DNA from 2 places in the Adhaeribacter sp. genome. Region 2 is predicted to be linked to the other one. Evidence: riboswitches for the same ligand, from Rfam matches in the RefSeq annotation. Region 2 holds a riboswitch; the other holds the start of a gene.

Region 1 (10,537 bases), on a different contig from region 2:
CTGTAGTATAGTCGGCAGGTAGAGTAGGTAAAACATTATCTGCTGCATCAATATAGACGGAAACCCCAACTGAAGCATAAGCAAAATTATAAGTGATAGGATTATTATTAAAATAATATGTTTGAGGTAGGGCAGACCAAAACGGTATCTGATTTCCACCAGCATCCTGTGCAACATCTGCCAAAAGATATACTAATACTACATCATTGGGAGATACTGTTATATTATTAGTACTATTATTAAATCCTACTCCTGAGCTATACTCATTTGCAGCATTAAAAGTAGTTCTAAACTCAAAAACCTTTGCTGTAACAGAAGTCCCAGCCGGTCCAGCAGGTCCCGCCGGCCCTGGTGCGCCGGGTGTACCGGGGGCTCCTTGTGGTCCTGGTTCGCCTTGCGGCCCTTCGGGGCCCTCACATGCCTGTCCTAACGCCAAGGCCAGAATCAGGATAAAATGTAATAATCGTTTCATAGTAATAGAGTTTTCTGGGAAATGTGTAGGTATATTAACGAACAAATACGAAAAAAAAAAGTTTTAAATTAAACTTTATCATATCTGTAATTTAAGCAGTTATAATATTGGGCAAATTACTTTTTATTTAATAGTTATGGTGCCTTTGTAGGGTACAAATTATTTGCTCGCTGTTATTCTTTTGCATACACGCTATATTATCCAGACACAAGGCTGCCGTAAGGTTTATACCGGATAATAGTATATAGCTACCTTAAATTAACGGTGCGTTTCTGAAATTCTAAGTTGATTATTTGTAATTAGCGGCCAGAAGCCGGCAGTAAGTAATAACCGGCGGAACACCGGCATGGAAAAAGGTTGTGTTTTAATATTGCACCGCAGACATTTTTGCTAACCCGCGTGTAGGTTAGTTAAATATTTGCCCGGCAAGCAGAGGTAAATTAGCTTAAGAAAATTGCAAAAGCTTATTTTTTAAATTCTTCCAGAAATGCCTCCCGGAACGTTTTACCCAAAGGTATTTCGTGGCCGTTAATTTTTACCTGGTACGATTCTATTATTTCTAAATGTTGCCGGCCAATAATAAAAGATTTGTGCACCCGGTAAAATAAATGCGGCGGCAATAATTTGGCTACTTCCTGCAGGGTATTCAGGGTTATTACTTTGCGCTCTTTGGTTACAAAAAATACGTGGTTGCCCGAGGCCTCCAGGTAAAGAATATCGGTAAGTTTAAGCTGATGCGTTTGGGTACCGCTTTTTACCAGAATAAATTCTGCCGCGCGGGCCAAATTTGCTTGCTGTTTAACCGAATGGGTGAGTAAGTGTAATTGGCTGGCTGCTTTGTTAACGGCCTTTAAAAACTTAGGAAACAAGATAGGCTTTAGCAAATAACCAACTACGGTATCCCAATCGTAGCTTTGCACGGCGTACTCAGAATAAGCGGTGGTAAAAATAATGAGCGGCGGCTGCGGCAGGGCCTGCAGAAACTCCAAGCCCGTCAGGTCGGGCATGTTAATATCCAGAAAAATCAGGTCGACGGGCGTGTGGGTTAAGTAGTCAAGGGCGTCTAAACTGCTCCTGAACTCCTGCGCCAGTTCCAACGCCGGTACTTTGTCGGCATAATGCCGGATTACCGCCAGGGCTTTGGGTTCATCGTCGATAGCAATGCTTTTCATGTAGAAGAGTGAAAAGTTAAAAGTTGAGAGTTAAAAGTTAAATAATTTTAATTCGGAATTTTGAGAAGATTGTGAGGAGTTGCGATAGATATTTGCGTTTTGTTTTCTGCTAGCTTTTATCAGAATATTTTAACTCATAACTCATAACTTTTAACTCTTCACTCATAACTCTCTCACGCCATTACTTCTACTTTGGTTTTCTGGAGTTTTAAAGTTAAAGCTACTTTGTACAAACCATTTTCTTCGGTTATCTGGAGTTGGTGCCGGAGCGGGTACTGCATTTCCAGTAGCTTTTTGGTGTGGTCCAGGCCAAAGCCGGCGTGTTGCACCGCACTTTCTTTGTTTTGCCGGTAAATAGAGTTCTCGACGGTAAAAGAAATCTGGTCGTCGGTGGTGGTTAAGGCAATATTTATAACCGATGGTTGTTTAAGGCTAACGCCGTGTTTAAAAGCGTTCTCTACAAAATTAATGAGCAGCATGGGCGCTATCCTTACGCTTTGGGTATCGCCGTAAACATTAAACCTAATGGCAACCGCATCTTCGGAAGCAAACCGCAGTTTCTGTAGTTTTATATAGTTCTCTAAATATTCTACTTCGCGGTGCAACTCAATGTACTGTACCTGGCTATCGTAAATAGAGTAGCGCATTAAATGGGTAAGTTGCGAAATGCTCTCTGCTAAATCGTCGGCGTGGCGCTCAATGGCCATCGAGAACAAATTATTAAGCGTGTTAAACAAAAAATGCGGATTTACCTGGTTTTTGAGCAAAGCCAATTCGGCGTTGGTTTTGCCTAGCTTCTGCACATCGTCTTTTACCAAAAGCCATTGCCGGGCAGCCCAATAAATATAGCTGCCCCCCAAAACGGCCAGAAAAGGAATTAGTCCTTCATCAACAAAATCATAGCGTTCGCGCCAGTCGTAATTAAAATGCAGGGCAAAAACTTCCCGCTGAAAAAATTTCATCAGCAGTAATTCAGCCAAAGACGCCCAGAATAAATTGATACCCACCGACAGTATTAATTTCCATTTGGACTCGGATTGCCGGTAGCGCGGAAAAATCAGGAAAACGTTTAGGTAAAAGAAAACAGCCTTAAAAAATATTAAAATAAAATATCGGATCAGCAGGTCTAGGTTCCGGTTGGGGCGCATGGCCTCCATCATACTTTTTGTTTCGCCGTCTATGCCGGGTATCTCTACATAAGTGCTGTTAAACTGGTTTTGCCAGTAGTTTTGGTAGGTATGCCAGATTATGCCGCTGATAAAAAGCCAGAATAACAGGTGCAGCAATAATTCTAGGTAGCGCGACAGGTGCGGAAATTTGTTCATAACTTTAAGGTTTAGGTAAAGCTACACCTGGTTGGCAAAGTAAAATAAGGCAGTTTACAAACAGGCAATTATTACATGCAAAATAATGAAAAACCAGGATAAAAGGAGCAGGCATCTACCGGAATAGAAGGCCTGCAACCTGACCTAAAATATTGCGCTGGTTTTGGCCGGCTAAATAATTACAAGTACAGGTAGCCTTCGCCCACCAAAGCACTTTTACCACCTACTTTTACCAGGTTAATCTGCTCATTTGCCTGCCCAATGGTAATATGCAACAAACTGGGGCGGCCCATCTCGAAACCTTGTTCGCAAACAATTTGCGCTTGCGGCTGGGCCGGCACCAAGCCGTAGTGTACCAGGTAACAGCCCAGCGGGCCGCAGGCACTACCAGTAGCGGGATCTTCGGGAATACCCAGAGCCGGCGAAAACATGCGGCCGTGTACCGTGCTGGTAGCCTGTTCGGTTTCGGTAGAAAATATAAATACATTTTGCGTACCCAGGTAGTTAAGTTGATTTTCCAGAACATCCAGCCGCAGCTTGGCTCTTTTTACCGCAGCAATAGATTTAAGGGGCACGTAGAAAAAAGGCACCCCGCACGAGATAGTTTGAGCCGGAAACCCCGGAAGTATATCAGTAGGATTTAGCGACAGTAAATCGGCCAGAACTTGGGGTTGGGTAACGGTGGTGCCAAATTGCGGTAGGGGCTGGGTCATGGTTATCAGTCCTAACTGATTCTCATGCATTTGGAAATCAACCCAAATATTGCCCACACCTTCTTCAAATATTAAGCGATTGCCGGTGGGTTTTAAATATTCTTTTTGCAGCAACACAAACGCCGTACCTATAGTGGGGTGGCCCGCCATGGGCAGCTCGGCACCAGGGGTAAAAATGCGCAGTTTAATATCATTGCTCGGGTTAGTGGGTGGCAATACAAAAGTTGTTTCGGAAAGATTGAGTTCCTTGGCTATTTTTTGCATCAGGTGTTCCGGTACTTCCTGGCCTGCTGGAAAAATCGCTAACTGGTTGCCGCCAAAAACACGGTCGGTAAATACATCGGCCAAATAGTAATGCAGCTTTTTCATAAGTTTACTGGTTGGGTTTTACTGCTTTGCCGCTTGCTTTAGCGGGAGGCGTAGTAAATGAAAAATTTAGCTACTGATTAAAGTTAATGGCTAGGCAAAGGAATATTTTTGACGGCATACTTAAGATAGCCTTAACTAAACCGTACGGTATTAACGTTGAAGAGAAAACTTTGCGATTATTTGAAAAGCCTTCTACCAAATCCTTCTCCTCTACCTTGGCCTATTCCCCGACAGGATAACACGAGTAGGTGATGGGTGGTAAGCGGCTAATAAACTTCCGGCCTGTCAGGAGACAGGCCGGGGAAACAGATTACATATTATAACTCTTTAGTCTACTTCAGGATACCATTGCATGGTAGCTGCTAACCAGGTTAACTAGCTGCTCTGTTTAGATTAGCTCTAACAGAAAATAAGCTAAGATGCGGTTTTAAGCGGAAGCTTCTAAAGCCTGGGTAATATCCTGGATAATATCGTCGATGTTTTCCAAACCTACCGAAATCCGGATAAGGCCATCGTAAATACCTACGGCTTCCCGTTCGGCGGGGGTAAGTTTAGAGTGGGTCATAGAAGCCGGGTGCGTAACGGTAGTGCGGCTGTCGCCGAGGTTAGCGGTTTTAGAGGCAATTTTGAGGGAATCCATAAATTTCTGGGCCCGCTCGTAACCACCCTGTACCACAAAAGTTACAATGCCACCGCCTTGTTTCATTTGTTTTTTGGCGAGTTCGTGCTGCGGATGCGAAGGCAGCATCGGGTACAACACCAACTCCATTTCGGGACTGGTTTCCAGGTGCCGGGCTAAGGCTAAGGCATTGGCACAATGGCGATCCATACGCAACGGCAAGGTTTCGAGGCTCTTAGATAACACCCAGGCGTTAAACGGCGACAAAGCCGGACCGGTATGGCGCGAAAAGAAGCGAATCTCGGAGATTAAATCTTTGCGGCCCACAATGGCTCCCCCCAAAACACGTCCTTGGCCATCAATATATTTAGTAGCCGAATGAATTACCAAATCGGCGCCATAATCTATGGGCGTTTGCAGATAAGGCGTGGCAAAGCAATTATCTACGCTAAAGATAATATTGTGCTTGCGGCATAGGTTACCCAGCCACTCCATATCAATTAGTTCTAACTGTGGGTTAGAAGGCGTTTCGATGTATATTAATTTGGTGTTTTCCTGGATCAGGCTTTCCCATTCTTCGGGTTTGGCGGCATCGGCGTAAGAGCTGGTAATGCCCCACTTGGGCAACACCTTGGTAAGCAACTGGTGCGTGGAACCAAACACCGATCGTGAAGCCAGAATATGGTCGCCGGCTTGTAATAAGGCGCCAAAACCGGTAAAAACCGCCCCCATACCAGTAGCAAAGGCAAAACCGTCTTCGGCACCTTCCATTACGCAAAGCCGATCGATAAATTCAGAGGTATTGGGGTTTGAGAACCGGGAATAAATATTGCCTTCCTGTTCGTCGGCAAACAGCGCCCGGCCTTGTTCGGCGCTTTCGAAGGTAAAACTGGAGGTTAAGTAAAGCGGCGTGGAATGTTCCCGGTTTTGGGTACGCTCGGCCTGGGTACGGATTACTTGTGTTTCTTTATTCATGTAGTTTAAATAATTTATATTTCCCATAGCTGGGTTAGGAATTGGCACCTTTCATGTAGGTTGCGGTTGCCAGAGGGTCTGCGAGCCTATTCTCTCGCCTCTTCTTTATAAATCAATCCTTAAAATCAGGAAAGGGAAATTTGGCTGCAAAGTAAGCACCTTTTATCAAGACTTTTGAATTAAAACAGAATTTAATTGTAATTTAATTCAGCAAATAACTGGTTTAGAGTAAAAGCTATCTTATTTAATACTGTTGCTTCAGGTTGGCGTTATACCTATTTTATGCCCTAGGTTGTGCGTAGAGTTAGCGAAGCACTCTACACATAACATCAGCGTGATAAAAAAGAATTAGGGCGTTAACTTTATCTTTTCTGGATCTTGTAATTAGGGAACCTAAAACACCGAAGTATAAATATTACGCAGGCTCAGAATAATTACGACTAAACCCACCACAATCATCATGGTTTTTACGGGTAGGCGGCGGGCAATTAGGGCAGCAAACGGCGCGGCTACCATACCACCCAACACCAAGCCCAGCACCACTTGCCAGTGCGAGAAGCCAATTAAGGTAATAAACGTAACCGAACTGGCAAAAGACACAAAGAACTCCGTAAGGTTTACCGAGCCAATGGTATACAACGGGTGCCGGCCGCTGGCAATCAGCGACGACGAAACAATGGGGCCCCAGCCACCGCCGCCTACTGAATCTAAAAAGCCACCGGTAACCGCTAATAAACCCATTTTGCGGATGCGCCGCTTCTGTACGGTTTTGCGGATGGCTTTCCGAATGATAATAAAACCTAAGCACAAGGTATAAACAGCTACTACCGGTTTAATAATATAAGCGTATTCTTCGGCGGATGATAAAACATAAGCCCCCAGAATAGCCCCTAAAACGCCCGGTAGCAAAAGAGTTTTAAATAATTTGTTGTTTACGTTACCAAAACGCAGGTGCATAAGGCCCGATACGCCGCTGGTAAATATTTCGGAGGCGTGTACGCTGGCACTAACGGCCGCCGGCGGCACCCCAAACGATAGCAGAAAAGTAGTCGCGCTTACGCCGTAAGCCATACCCAAAGCCCCATCAATCATTTGGGCAATAAAACCACCTAGTATAAAATACAAAATACTGGAATCAATACTGTTGGCCGCTTGCAAAGCGTAGTCGCCAATTACCGCCATGGGCAAAAAGCTGAACAGCAAATGGCCCAGCACCATAAAACCCACCGCCGAAAAAGCCAGCAGCAAGCGATACCGCCAGCTGTGTTTAATAAATGGCACTTTGGCGGGTGTTACCGGTGTGGTGGCGGCAGGAGTAGGAGCCGGCAGGACTGGTGCATCGGGTGCCAGAGAGGCCGTAACGGCATTTAGTTGTTTTACTTTTTCGGCAAAATCGCCTTTTAGGGTGGTGCGGATGCGCTCAATATTCTGGAGCAGGTTATCCATTTCGGCCGGAAACGTTTCGTTTAAGACTTCCTTAACCCGTTTGGCTACCGTGGGCGATTTGCCGTTGGTAGAAATGGCAATTTTTAAATTACCTTTCTGCACAATCGAGCTCAGGTAAAAATCGCATTCCTGCGGGGTATCGGCTACGTTGGCTAATATTTTGCGGGCTCTGGCCACTTGCTTTACGTAGGTGTTTACGGCCTTGTCGTTGGTAGCGGCAATCACCAAATCTTTACCATCTAAATCACTTTCGGCAAATGGCTTATAGATTAGCGTCAGGTGCGGGTGGTGCGCCGTTAAAGCTTGTATTTCGGGTCTTATTTCGGGTGCAACCAAGGTTACGCGGGCATCGGGGCTGTTGCGTAAAACGGCCGTGGCTTTTTCTTCGCCCACAAAACCACCACCTACAATCAGGGTGTGCAGTTCGTGTAGTTTCAGAAAAACCGGGAATAAATGGTTTTCAGTAGCAGTTGTCTGGCGCTCAGTTTCGGGTAACACAGAAGTATATTTTTGGCAATGTATTAGCTGTTCAGGAGTTAGACTGTGGTAAGTAATATTACTTTTGGTTGATTACATCCCAAATACTAAGTAAGTATATCAGCTTAGAATAAAAAATTTAAATAATATGCTCCACAGCAACTTGCGGTGTAATCGTTTGTAGAAAAGATGCTACTAGCCTCTGAATAGCCAGTCTGGTATTTTCATCGGTTATTTCGCCATGCGCATTTAATTTGCCCTTAGCCCCTGAAATCAAAAGTTTGGCATGTTCCCCCACTTGAGCCCCCAAGGTTTTCATAATTAAATTCAGGGATTCGTAAGCTTTTTCACCTAAAGCAGAAGCTACAATTAAGGCTACCGGTTTATCGGAGAATACAGTGGTAGATACGGTCCATTCTAAGGCATTTTTCAAAGCACCCGGTAAGCTAAATACATACTCTGGTGTGCAGATAATTACACCATCGGCAGCAGCAATTTGCTCCCGCAGAGTTGTGACCAACGTCGGCAATCTTTCGTTTTCCAGATCCAGGTTAAAATGGGGTAGTTGGGCTAATTCTGTATAAGACTGAATATCCAGATGTTGCTGGTATTGGGTGGCGATAAAATGCAGGAGTAATTCATTAACTGAATTACTCCTGGTACTCCCTGAGATGGCTAGTATTTTAAATCGTTTTTCTGCCATTGGTAAGGCTGAAAATTACTTAGGCATTTACTTTTAATACTTCGGCTAAAACTTCCGGCCGTTTTAATTCAGCGCCGCGATAAGCAGAAGCGGCTTCCAGGAAGCTAAAAGCTTCGGCCAGGTAAGTGGCCGCAAAATCAGCCGATGGTTCGTTTTGGTTTATTTGCATCACGTGCGTCCGGAAATCGGGCGTAAACGTAAAGGTGCCATCTTGTACAAAGTGCGTATCAAAATCGTTAATAATACCAATTTGGGTATTTGCACTCAGGCCTTTGGCCAATAATAAAGCTTTGGCGGTGCTCACAAAAACGCTGTAACTGTGGTATATAGCGTCGGCATAGGTTTCTTGTTTTAACGCTTCCGCAGCCCATTCGGCTTTTTCTTCCGACTCAAACAACAAGGTGGCTACCAGGTCAATCATTACGCCGGCACATTCGCCTACGCCAATGGCCGTAGCAAATTCTTCTACGTGGCCCCAGTCTACAAAATCGCCGGGCTGCAGTTTGGTTAAATCGGCCAAAGGCTTAAGCAATTGGTAGAAATAGTTTTTGCCCTGGCGGTCGTAGTAGGCATTAAATAATTCGTCTTCGAGTTTATTCGCTTCAAAGTCGTTGAATAAGGTGCGCAGAATATCCGGTCCTTTTTTGGTGGGTACTTTTACTACCCGTTCGGCTACGCGGCCATCGCCGTTGCCTACGGTGCCACCCCCCAGCATTACCTGTAAAGCCGGAATAACGTTAGGACCGTGTTTAATAGAGCTGCCGTGAAAACCAATCTGGGCCAGACCGTGCTGCCCGCAGGAGTTCATACAGCCGCTAATTTTTATTTTGATATCGTTGTTGTAAATCAAATCCGGAAACTCATCCAGCATCATTTTTTCCAGAACGGCCGCTAAGTCCATGCTGTTGGTAATACCTAAATTACAGGTATCGGTGCCGGGGCAGGTAGTAATATCGGTGGTGCTGTCGAAGCCCGGTAAGGCAAAGCCTAAGCTGTTGAGCACGTGGAACACGTACGGCAAAGCTTCCTGACGAATATATTTAAATAATAAACCTTGGTTGGGCGTAATCCGGATATCGTCGGCGGCAAAGTCAGAAACAAGTTGGGCCAGAATGCGGGCTTTCTCGGTACTGATATCGCCTTTTAGTACGCGTACCCAAACCGAATAAAAACCAGTTTGTTTTTGCTCGATTACGTTGGTTTTATACCACTCCTGGTAGTGTGCCTCGTTCTGGATTTCTACGGCCGGCACTTCTTTAACGGGAGCTGGCTCGGCCTGCGGTACACTGTTGCGGTCGATTACGTACGACTTGGATTTGTTGGCCACGCGCTCCTGGTTAACCAATTCCATAAAAGCATCGAACCCAATTTTTTGAATCAGGTATTTCATGCGGGCCTTGTTGCGGCTTACGCGCTCGCCGTGGCGATCGAATACCCGGATTACCGACTCAATAAACGGAATAAGCTGGTCTTCAGGTAAAAAATCGGCCGCCGTATGGGCCAGCATTGGCTGAGCACCCAAGCCACCACCTACTTTCACCTTAAAGCCACGTACCTCAGCCCCGTCCTGGATCTGAATTTTAGGGATTAGACCAATATCATGAATATAAGAGAAAGCGGTATCAGCATCGCTCGAAGAAAAAGCAATTTTAAATTTGCGGCCCATGTCCTGGCAAATTGGGTTGCGCAAGAAGTACCGGAAAGTTTCGTACGCGTACGGCGACACATCAAACGGTTCGTTCGGGTCTATACCGGCGTTGGGCGAAGCCGTAACGTTCCGCACGGTATTACCGCAAGCTTCACGCAGCGTAATATCGTCGTGGGCCAGTTTATCCCATAGTTCGGGGGTGCGGTCCAGGCTCACAAAGTGAATCTGGATGTCTTGGCGGGTGGTAAGGTGCAGGTTTTTAGAAGCATATTCATCCGACACATCGGCAATCCGGAGCAATTGTTTTACGGTAACCCGGCCAAACGGCAGCTTAATGCGCACCATCTGTACGCCCGGCTGGCGCTGCCCGTACACACCGCGGGTTAAGCGCAAACTCCGGAATTTTTCTTCGGGAATCTGGCCTCCCCGGAACAAGCGTATTTTTTTATCCAGATCCAGAATTTCTTTCTGAACAATTGGATTTTCTAATTCGGAACGAAAACTAAGCATTGTTATCTTCTTTTATTAATTACGTATTTAATTATAAAGCCTTTCTGAAGGTGCAGAAAGGCTTTGTTTTAAAATGCTTTAGAAAACTAAAAAGCAAAAACAAACCTT
Region 2 (10,537 bases):
GCTGCCCCACTAATAAGTAAAAAAGCGATCAGGTATATAAAGCCTGTTTTTTTTGAATTGGTGTAAAACAGATAAACCAGCACCGCAAAATTGAGGGTTACTGTATTTACCAAAGCCAATTCATTAGAGCCAACCTGTATGATACTCAGGAAAGCAATGCCCGTTATATTCAAAACCGCTTTTTGCGGTTCTTTGTCCGACAGCAATTTAGTTAACAAAACTAGTTGCAATAGAAACAGAATTAGGGGAATACCATATACGCAATTGGCGGCAAACCAGTAAAATAATTCCTGTACGCTTTCCATCTCCAGGATAAAACAAATAAAAAGGACTAGCGAAAAAGGGAGTGTCTGAATATACGTCAAGCGTTGGTTGAAATACTGGTATAAAAAGTAAGTAAGAGTTATAATAAATATAATTAGGAACAGAACTGGGTAAATTTTAATACCCGTTAGCCAGTTAGCATAAATTAAGGGATTAATCAGAGCCACTATGAGAGTAGAGGCATACCGTCCGGTCCGATGTTGGAATTGGAATTCCTGAAAGGCAATCCGACCATATCTTTTTACAGCATCGGCGTGACCAAAATCGTCGATAGTAGGATGGTTGTAAAATGATAGGCAGAAGAAAGCGCCTACGCCAAGCAAACAAATAATTATTAGCAAACTAACCGTAAAATAATTTTTTAAAAAGTGCATGAAGCATTTATATATAACATAATGGTAAATAATGTTTATAGGAGTACCTATGCCAAAAACTTGATTTCGGAAGTTATGTGGCGCAGATTCATCTATTGAAACTTAACACCAGGCATAAGGATACCGGCAGCGGTGTTAGCCGGATGTTTGTTTTTTTTACACGCTAAAAATATAAACTCCAAATCAAATAAATAACGGTTAATCTGGTTTTTTGAAAAAGAGCCCTGTTATTGCGATTACATCCTCAGACCGCATTGGGTATCATTATGTGTAACTCTAAAACCAATAATTAAAATTTAATGAGCCTGGAAACGTCCGATTTAAAGACCGGAATACCTTTATAATACTGGTGATTGTGGGTTCCAACTGCAATATCAGAATTGCTCGTTAATAATGTATTATAAACGGTCACCAAACTTCGGGTCAGGGTAGGTACGGGAAGTCCACATCTGTATAAAAGTAAAATTCGTGACGGCACGTTTGCAAACCATGGTGTAAGGTATAAATCTTTACCTTGATTATCCGGGTAGCATAGATAGGTGAAATTAACTAATCTTTGCCGTAGTAGGTTAATAGCTGCGGGCTTAGTGCCTTTTATCGAGCCTCATCTACTAAATAATTAAGTCAGTTCCGGGGAAAAACTTATTTATGGCATTAACATTTTTAATAATTATACCGAGCCAACCTGGTGCCGGATTATAACAAGGTAAAATAAAATCTAGTTGAGACATAATCAGGTTGAAATTTTCGAAAAAGCGCAGCTCACAATACAAATACCCATTAGGCACTTTAAAGAACAATCAAATTTTTAGGATGAAAACGGCACTTGGTTACCACTTCATACCCGCAAACACACCTCCTCAGGGTATTTTTTAGCTTATTTTGGCACTTTATAAAATTGCTCGATTTGCTCCGGAATATGCAGATATAAGGAAAAAGCAGGTGCAAAGCCTAATCTTTTCACCTGCTTTATAATAGCTAATATAATTCCGATTTATTTATGCCGGCGGCTTGAAGATAGCTTTATTTTAAAATCGTAAAACTATCAATAGGTTTAAGCCAAGGCTCTAATCAGGATTAGAAAGAAACATATCAAGGCAAAATACTGGAAACTATGGTTTTGCGATAATTAAAACTTGGCACGTACTTAATTTAGCCTTACGTAAATTTATTCTGGTTACGCAAGCCTTCTTTAGTTCTCATCTGCAGAGAATACAGCCACTTTCTCTACTTCATAGTTATTAGTTTTGTCAACCGATTTAAAATTGCCGGTGCTTACCAAAAAGGCATCTGAGGCCCGCAATAAATCCTGGTTTTGCAACAACGTTTCGAGTTTAATAAAACCAATCACATACCGGAAATCCTGGCTCTGGAACTTCTCGCTAATGCTGGCAAAAGGTAATTGCTGCAACAAGGCTTTATCGGCGTAGCGCAGGTAAACTTCTACCTCAATATTATCCGACGAGTTAACTTCTATGTGCTGTAAATGCTTTTTGTACTCATACTTATAGCCGTAGGTAAGCGCCGAAATATCGGATAATACCGCCGAACCGGTGGGATAACCGCCGGCACCTTTACCCGAGAAGAATTGCTTCTCCGAAAAAGCAGCTTCTACAATTACGCCGTTGTTTTCGTTTTCGACATTAAATAATGGGTGAAACCGGTTTACAAACTGCGGCATTACAAATAAGGAAATAGTAGCCTCATCTACTTTGCTTACGTGCGGTACTAACTTTATTTTGTAGCCCTTTTCTTTGGCGTACTGAATATCGTGTTGCGATAATTTCTGAATGCCAATGTTGAAAATATTATCCGGGTTCAGGAATAAACCAAAAGCATGCGCCGCAATAATGGTAAGTTTGTATTTCGGGTCGAAACCGCCTACATCCAATGTCGGGTCGGTTTCGGCAAAGCCTAAATCCTGGGCTTGTTTTAAAGCTACTTCGTAGCCCAAGCCTTCGTTAAATATTTTAGATAAAATATAGTTAGACGAACCATTGAAAATGCCACTTACTGAGTAAAGCAACTCGTTGTCGTAATATTCTTCTAAAGTACGAATAATAGGAATACTGCCGCAGCACGAGGCTTCGTATAACAAAGAAACCCCGTTTTCTTCTTGTAGCTGTACCAATTCTTGGAGGTGCTGGGCCACCATTTTTTTATTAGCGGTAACTACGCTTTTGCCTTTTTTCATGGCTTCCGATACAATCAGGAAAGCTTCTTCGGCATCGTCTATCAACTCTACAATCAGGTCAATTTCGGGGTTGTTCAGCAACTCGTATTTATCGAAAGTAAAATAATCGAGCGGTAGCTTGCGCTTTTTGGTCCGGTCTTTTACGCAAATGCGGGCAATACTGGCTTTTATGCCCCGGCTGTTACGTAAAACATCGTAAAGGCCCTGGCCCACCACGCCAAAACCAAATAAGCCTATGTTTAAATCTTTGTGTGTTGTCATGATTTATTTGGCTACGGAAAGCCCGTAGAATGCTTCTAATAATTGGGTAAGCTGGCCGGTTTCAATTAAAAAACCATCGTGGCCATAAAAAGAATCTATTTCCTGGTAAGCGGCGTTGGCAATGTGCGCCGCTATATATTTCTGTTCCGATACCGGAAACAAAACATCGGAACTGATACCAATTACCAAGGTTTTAGCTTTTACCTCGGCCAGAGCGGCCTCTACGCTGCCCCGGTGCCGGCCTACGTTGTGCGAATCCATGGAGCGGCTTAGCGAAACATAAGCGTACGCATCAAAACGGTTTACCAGTTTATCGCCTTGATAGTTCTGGTAAGAGCTGGCCCGGAAATTATCGGTTTTAGATAAGTCGGTTTCGAACTGAGTTTTAGAATAGGTGTCGTAATTGCGGTAACTAAGTAAAGCAACAGCGCGAGCGGCTTTTAAACCATTGCGCCCCCCGGACGGAATATTTTGCCGGTAAGTTTCGTCGGCGAAAATAGCCAGGCGTTGGGCCTCGTTAAAACCAATACCCCACGGCGAATGAAAGGCATTGGTGGCCACAACAATTAAATTTTTTATATGCTGTGGTTTCAGAATAGCAAATTCTAAAGCTTGCTGGCCGCCCAAAGAACCGCCAATTAACGTATGAATCTGTTCAATTTCCAGGTGGCGACGTAATAAATCGTGGGCCTCGGCCATATCCCGAATGGTAATTTGCGGAAAAGCCTGGCAGTAAGGCTGGTTGGTAACGGGGTTTAGGCTTAAAGGACCGGTAGTGCCGTAACAGGAGCCCAGCACATTGGCGCAAATAATAAAGTGTTCTTGCGGGTTAAATAAATTGCCGTCGCCAAATAATCCTTTCCACCAATCCAGTACATCTGAGTTAGCCGTTAAGGCGTGACACACCCAAATAACGTTATCTTTCTTCTGATTTAATTTCCCGTAAGTATGGTACGTAATCTGGATTTCGGGTAAAATTTGCCCGCTCTCCAGCGCGAAAGGGTACGGGTGCTTAAATATTTCCTGCGGCATGCTATTGGGTATAGAAACTGATATTAAAACATAAATGCGGTGGCAAGCTACACCACCCATTTATGCAGGAATAAATAATTTGTTTTATCAAGTGTTTGGTTTGTTTACCGGTGGGCAAGTTTAACCAAGGTTAAGTTGCCCACCAATAAATAATTTATTTAGATGTTTTGCTGCCGGTATTAATTTTTAGAATCTGCGGTTGCTAACGTTTCTTGTGCAGCGCTCCGTACTTTCTGAAAAGCTTGTTCTAAATCGGCTTTAATATCGTCGATGTGCTCCAGACCTACCGAAATGCGCAGCAGGGTAGGAGTTACGCCGGCATTTTTCTGCTCCTGCTCGTTTAACTGCTGGTGGGTAGTAGCCGATGGCTGAATAATCAGGGTTTTGGCATCGCCTACGTTGGCTAAATGACTTATCAGGCTTAAGCTATCAATAAATGTGGTAGCGTTGGCTTTACTGCCTTTAAGGTTAAACGACAGCATAGCACCGTACCCGCGTTTTAAATATTTATTCGCTAATTGGTAATAAGGGCTGCTGGCCAAACCCGGATAATTTACGCTTTCTACATCGGGGTGCTGTTCCAGCCAGTTAGCCAGCTCCAGGGCATTTTCTACGTGGCGCTGTACCCGCAACGATAAAGTTTCCAGGCCCTGTAACAGCAGGAAAGAGTTAAACGGACTAATGGCCGGGCCAAAATCCCGCAGACCTTCTACCCGCGCTCTTATAGCAAACTGAATATTGCCAAACGGACCATTGGGGCCGAATACATCGCCAAATACCAAACCGTGGTAGCCTTCGGCCGGCATAGAGAACTGCGGGTATTTAGGTTTATTAAAATCGTATTTACCGCCGTCTACAATAACGCCGCCAATGCTGGTACCGTGGCCGCCAATCCATTTGGTAGCCGATTGTACCACAATATGTGCGCCGTGCTCCAAGGGGCGGAATAAATAGCCAGCCGCACCAAATGTATTATCTACAATTAAAGGTAAATCGTGTTGTTCAGCGAGGGCCGCAATGGCTTCAAAATCCGGAATATTAAAGCCGGGGTTGCCAATGGTTTCCAGGTAAAGCGCCTTGGTTTTATCATCGATTAAGCGGGCAAAGCTTTCCGGATTATCGCCGTCAGCAAAACGTACCTCAATGCCCAGGCGCTTAAAAGCTACTTTAAATTGGTTGTAGGTACCACCGTATAAAAACGAAGTACTCACAAAATTATCGCCGGGCTCTAAAATATTATTTAAAGCAATAAATTGGGCGGCCTGGCCCGAAGCCACAGCTAAACCGGCTACACCTCCTTCTAAAGCCGCTACCCGTTTTTCAAACACATCGGTAGTGGGGTTCATAATCCGGGTATAAATATTGCCAAACTCTTTTAAGGCAAATAGATTGGCGCCATGCTCGGCATTTTTAAAAACATAAGAAGAGGTTTGGTAAATAGGCACGGCCCGTGAACCAGTGGTGGGATCTACTTCCTGGCCGGCGTGTAATTGCAGCGTTTCGAAATTAAGGCTTTGGTTTGACATATATTTTCTTTTGGGGATCAGGTTATTTTTTGATTCTAATAAAAAGGCCGTTTTTGTTTATAACGGTAAAATGCATAATACGCACAGAAAAGGTATAAACCTTAAGGTTGCTGGGGGCTACAACAGCAACAACAACTTGTTACAGGTAGGTAAACAGATACCATAAGGTCATTGGGTGCCAGGTAAACGGCATCGGGCGCACTGGCTAAGAAAGAAAGTTTTTTCATGTTGTTCTTAATTTATATTTCCCATTGCTGGGATAGGATTTGGCACCTTTCAGTCGGGTGAGGTTGCCAGAGGGTCCCGGAGCCTATTCTCTCGCCTCTTCTTTATAAATCAATCCTTAATAAATCAGGAAAGGGTAATACTGTTGCAAATAAAATAAATTTCTATGGAGCTTTCTAATTTTTTGCTAAAAATTTAATAAAGGCGCTTGCTGGTGTAACTAAGAAAATATGTCTTTAGCCAGATAAGTTAAATAAATAATTAGGATTAATTTACTACAAATTAGCTGTGTATTAAGTATAAAAGTTTAGTGCCAGAATTATACTTTTTTTGCCTGCAGCGCTTTTAATGATATTTGTTTTAACCGCGATATAAAGTACTTTTGTCCTTTTATTGGACCTGCAATTTATGGAAATAGTAAGAGGCCTCCTGGGCTTACTCGTTTTACTAGGTATTGGCTATATTTTTTCAACAAATAGAAAAAGAATAAACTGGCGACTAGTAGGCGTGGGGGTGTTTTTACAAATTTTATTTGGTGCCTTGGTAACCAAAGTGGCTTTTATATCCGGTATTTTTGAATTTTTAAGCCGTGTTTTTGTAAAACTTCTGAGCTTTTCCAGTGCGGGTGCCCAATTTTTATTTGGTAGCCTCGCCGACCCCGCCCAAAATGGTGGCCTGGGGTATATTTTTGCTTTTAACGTATTACCTACTATCATTTTCTTTTCAACCGTATCGGCGGGTTTATACTATCTGGGCGTTTTGCAAAAGATAGTTTACGGTATTGCCTGGATTATGTCTAAAGGCATGAGGTTGTCGGGAGCCGAGAGTTTATCGGCCGCCGGCAATATTTTTCTGGGCCAAACCGAAGCACCGCTCCTGGTACGGCCATTTATTGCCAGCATGACTAAATCGGAGTTAATGTGCCTCATGACGGGTGGCATGGCCACGCTGGCGGGTGGAGTACTGGCTGCTTATGTTTCTTTCTTAGGCGGCAGCGATCCGGTTCAGCAAACTGTTTTTGCGGCGCATTTGCTAACGGCTTCGGTTATGAATGCCCCGGCCGGAATTGTATTGGCTAAAATGCTGGTGCCCGAAACAGAAGAAGAAAAAATTAATACCCAATTAGAGGTTAACAAAGAAGCATTGGGGGTAAATATTATCGATGCTATGTCTATTGGAGCCGCCGATGGTTTGCGGCTGGCGGCTAACGTGGGCGGCATGCTGCTGGCTTTTATTGCCATAATTGCTTTGCTTAATTATATCTTATTAAAAGTAGGTAGCGTATCGGGGTTAAACGACGTAATTGTAAACAGCACGAGCGGTCAGTTTAGCGGACTTTCTTTTCAATACCTGTTGGGCCAAATATTCCGGGTATTTGCTTTTTTAATTGGCATTCCGTGGGTAGATACCCTGCAAGTAGGGAGTTTACTGGGGCAGAAAACTGCTATTAATGAATTTGTGGCTTATTTAGATTTATCTAAAATGAAGGCGGCAGGCACCCTTAGCCCTAAATCGGTGGTAATGGCTACGTACGCGTTATGTGGCTTTTCTAACTTTAGCTCTATTGCCATCCAAATAGGTGGTATTGGCAGCATGGCTCCCAACCAGCAAGGTAATTTATCGCGTTTAGGATTGTATGCTCTGTTAGGGGCTTCTATTGCGTGTTTAATGACGGCTACCGTAGCCGGAATATTATATTCCATTTAACTGGCTTTTATACCCACTGTTATAGCATAATAAGAAAGCCCATCTAACCAGATGGGCTTTCTTATTATGCCTGAAGGGAGCTATACTTAATTGCCTTCGGTAAACCGGCGGTTTACTTCGTCCCAGTTAATTACGTTAAAAAAGGCGTTAATATAATCTGGCCGACGATTCTGGTATTTTAAGTAATAAGCATGTTCCCAAACATCTAAGCCCAGTATCGGGAAACCGTTACAGCTATCTACATCCATAAGCGGGTTGTCTTGGTTGGCGCTGGAACAAATTTGCAGAGAATTGCCCTCCATTTTGCAAAGCCAGGCCCAGCCAGAACCAAAACGGGTAGTAGCGGCTTTGGTAAATTCTTCTTTAAATTTCTCATATGAGCCAAAAGAATTTTTAATAGCTTCGGCAACCGGGCCGGTTGGCTCGCCGCCACCGTTCGGTGAAAGTATTTTCCAGAACAAATTATGGTTATAATAACCACCACCATTGTTGCGCACGGCCGCCGGCGCCTGGCTAATCTGCTGTAAAATTTCTTCTATCGATTTACCTTCCAGGTCGGTACCCTGGATAGCGTTATTTAAATTAGTGGTATAAGCCTGATGGTGTTTTGTATGATGAATTTCCATCGTTTGGCTATCAATGTGGGGCTCCAGTGCATCGTAAGCATAGGGTAGCTGAGGTAATTCAAAAGCCATAGTTTTATCTTTTAAAGGTTAGAATATATTTTGCTTGCAGGTCAAATATAGAGGCTATATCCGTTTATTCAAAAAGAATTCTGACATTAGATTAGCGCATTCGTGCGCCAGAATGCCTGTTTCCAGTTCGGTTTTAGGGTGTAATAATTGGCCGCCGAAGCGCCGGAAGCCTCTTTTAACATCGGGGGTGGCAAATACTACCCGTTTAAGTTGCGCCCAGTAACTGGCTCCGGCACACATTACACAGGGCTCTACGGTAACATACAACGTACAATCTTTCAGGTATTTGTTACCAATATTATTAGAGGCGGCGGTAATAGCCAAAATTTCGGCGTGGGCCGTTACATCGTTTAGTTTTTCGGTTTGGTTATAAGCCTTGGCAATAATTTTGTTACCGCAAACCACCACAGCCCCAATCGGAATTTCCCCTTCTTCTTTGGCGTATAAAGCTTGTTTGTAAGCCTCCCGCATAAAATATTCGTCGCTAAAAATAGTAAGCACTAAGCAAAAAAGGGTTTATATGGAAAAATAAGACTGATAAACAATTATAGTACGTGCCTTAGCCCTTGTAGGGTTATGCACTAACTTTAATTGACTGCATAATTTTGTGGGCAGTTTCCTGCCAGGCTTCTTTTAAATCTATGGGTACGTTAAAGGTAAATATTAAAAGTTTTTCTTTGGCAATGGTGTACTGCACAATGGTATAGCGCCGGATAGGAGCAAATTTTTTACTACGGGCTTCTTCGTCGCGCATTACAGAAGTAAACTCAAAAACCACAAATTCCTGGTTCTTAACTTTTTTTATTTCGTTGCGGATAAATTTAACTTCAGAATATTTGTTATTGATGCTGGCTTTGTAAAAATCCTGCACCATTTTTAAATCATTCTGATGAAACATGCTGGGCCTTTCGGTAAGAATAAAATCAATCTGGCCATTGTTGCTGCTATAGGCGGCCAAAGGCTTTCGCGGCGACGGATATTTAGAAGCAATGGCATCATCCGGCATAACCACAAAATCTTGTGGCAAAGCAATGGAGATATCTTTAGAGATATTTACTGTTTTTAATTTAGGGGCTGCAAAACCAACCAAAATAATAAAAAGGCTAAGGCCAGCTAAATAATATTTCATGGGTAAAGGGGTTATTCTTTTAATTATTTTTTATAAACGTAGACTAATTAGCAATTATATTGCCACTAAGTGTATTCACTTACAAATTTAGAGACTTATATTTAAGGGTTGTAACTTTTAACAATAGAAAGTGCTTTAATGAAGGTTTATAAAAAAAATCATAAATTAAATAAAATAAACAATTGATTGCTGCCGTTATTCTTGTTGTGCACTAATTGTAAAAAATACATTATAGTTGCTTGTTGATCAAGGTTATATATAGTTAAATTAATATGGTGTTGAAAAAATAATTAGATTTAGCTTGCAGCTTTTTAGCCGGAATAATAACTTTGTTCCGGTTTTAAAAGTTATTGAGCAAGTGAAAGTGCAACTTCGGGCTTTTTTAATTTTGTAGATGGCTAAAATTTTGGTGAATATGCGGCGTATTAGTACAAAAAAGAAGCGGGAGTTATACAGTTTAACTTCCTTGGTTTTTCACTTAGCAGTATTTATTGTTTTGTTAATTTCTTTGGGCTCCGATGCTGATGATAACAAAACCGCTCAAAACAAGAAAGTTAATCCCTCCAAAGAATCTACAGCCAGGCTGGTTAGCTTTTTTGCCAGCACCTATCCCTGAAATTAATTTTTGCCCGGCAATTTTCTCTTACTTTTTACTACCTCCTTATTAAGTTTAATCAGTTTTTTCTGCAGTTAAGAGGTACTTACCCTATTCAATTCTTTAATTTCCCCATAAATATAGCGCGAATTAATTCCGCTATAAGCTTTTATTGCCGCTATTTAAATAGTAGGCTATGGCAGTTAAATTTATTTTCTTTAAGTTTGACCTGTTATCAGAAAAGCCGGGAACTTGCTTCGGGCTTATTCAAATAAAATATATCTAACTTAAAATATTTGCCTATTTACGTTTATTATGCTACGAACACATACTTGCGGCGAACTAAATATTTCTCATGTCGGCACTGAAGTTACCTTAACGGGTTGGGTGCACAAAACCCGCGATAAAGGCGGTATGATGTGGATTGATATTCGGGACCGGTATGGCTTAACGCAATTAAAGCTCGAAGAAGGCG

The links. A riboswitch is a leader RNA that binds a small molecule or an ion and turns the genes downstream of it on or off. The one in region 2 is predicted to bind S-adenosylmethionine.
Region 1: another riboswitch for S-adenosylmethionine. It lies ahead of ACO1R6_RS06370 (O-succinylhomoserine sulfhydrylase); the one in region 2 lies ahead of ACO1R6_RS04425 (O-acetylhomoserine aminocarboxypropyltransferase/cysteine synthase family protein).

Annotation. Positions count from the first base shown of each region.
Region 1 is NZ_JBMQUD010000038.1:29,268-39,804, forward strand. Features, by position in the region: gene ACO1R6_RS06350 (hypothetical protein) at 1-472, opposite strand, end outside; gene ACO1R6_RS06355 (LytR/AlgR family response regulator transcription factor) at 937-1,644, opposite strand; gene ACO1R6_RS06360 (sensor histidine kinase) at 1,818-2,969, opposite strand; gene ACO1R6_RS06365 (PhzF family phenazine biosynthesis protein) at 3,149-4,051, opposite strand; gene ACO1R6_RS06370 (O-succinylhomoserine sulfhydrylase) at 4,479-5,645, opposite strand; SAM riboswitch class I at 5,657-5,759, opposite strand; gene ACO1R6_RS06375 (TSUP family transporter) at 6,039-7,589, opposite strand; gene ACO1R6_RS06380 (NADPH-dependent FMN reductase) at 7,708-8,271, opposite strand; gene ACO1R6_RS06385 (nitrite reductase) at 8,291-10,429, opposite strand.
Region 2 is NZ_JBMQUD010000025.1:69,023-79,559, forward strand. Features, by position in the region: gene ACO1R6_RS04410 (DUF6056 family protein) at 1-698, opposite strand, end outside; gene ACO1R6_RS04415 (homoserine dehydrogenase) at 1,891-3,153, opposite strand; gene metX (homoserine O-acetyltransferase MetX) at 3,157-4,185, opposite strand; gene ACO1R6_RS04425 (O-acetylhomoserine aminocarboxypropyltransferase/cysteine synthase family protein) at 4,365-5,711, opposite strand; SAM riboswitch class I at 5,948-6,049, opposite strand; gene ACO1R6_RS04430 (NupC/NupG family nucleoside CNT transporter) at 6,345-7,643, shown strand; gene ACO1R6_RS04435 (superoxide dismutase) at 7,730-8,338, opposite strand; gene ACO1R6_RS04440 (nucleoside deaminase) at 8,393-8,839, opposite strand; gene ACO1R6_RS04445 (hypothetical protein) at 8,913-9,467, opposite strand; gene aspS (aspartate--tRNA ligase) at 10,378-10,537, shown strand, end outside.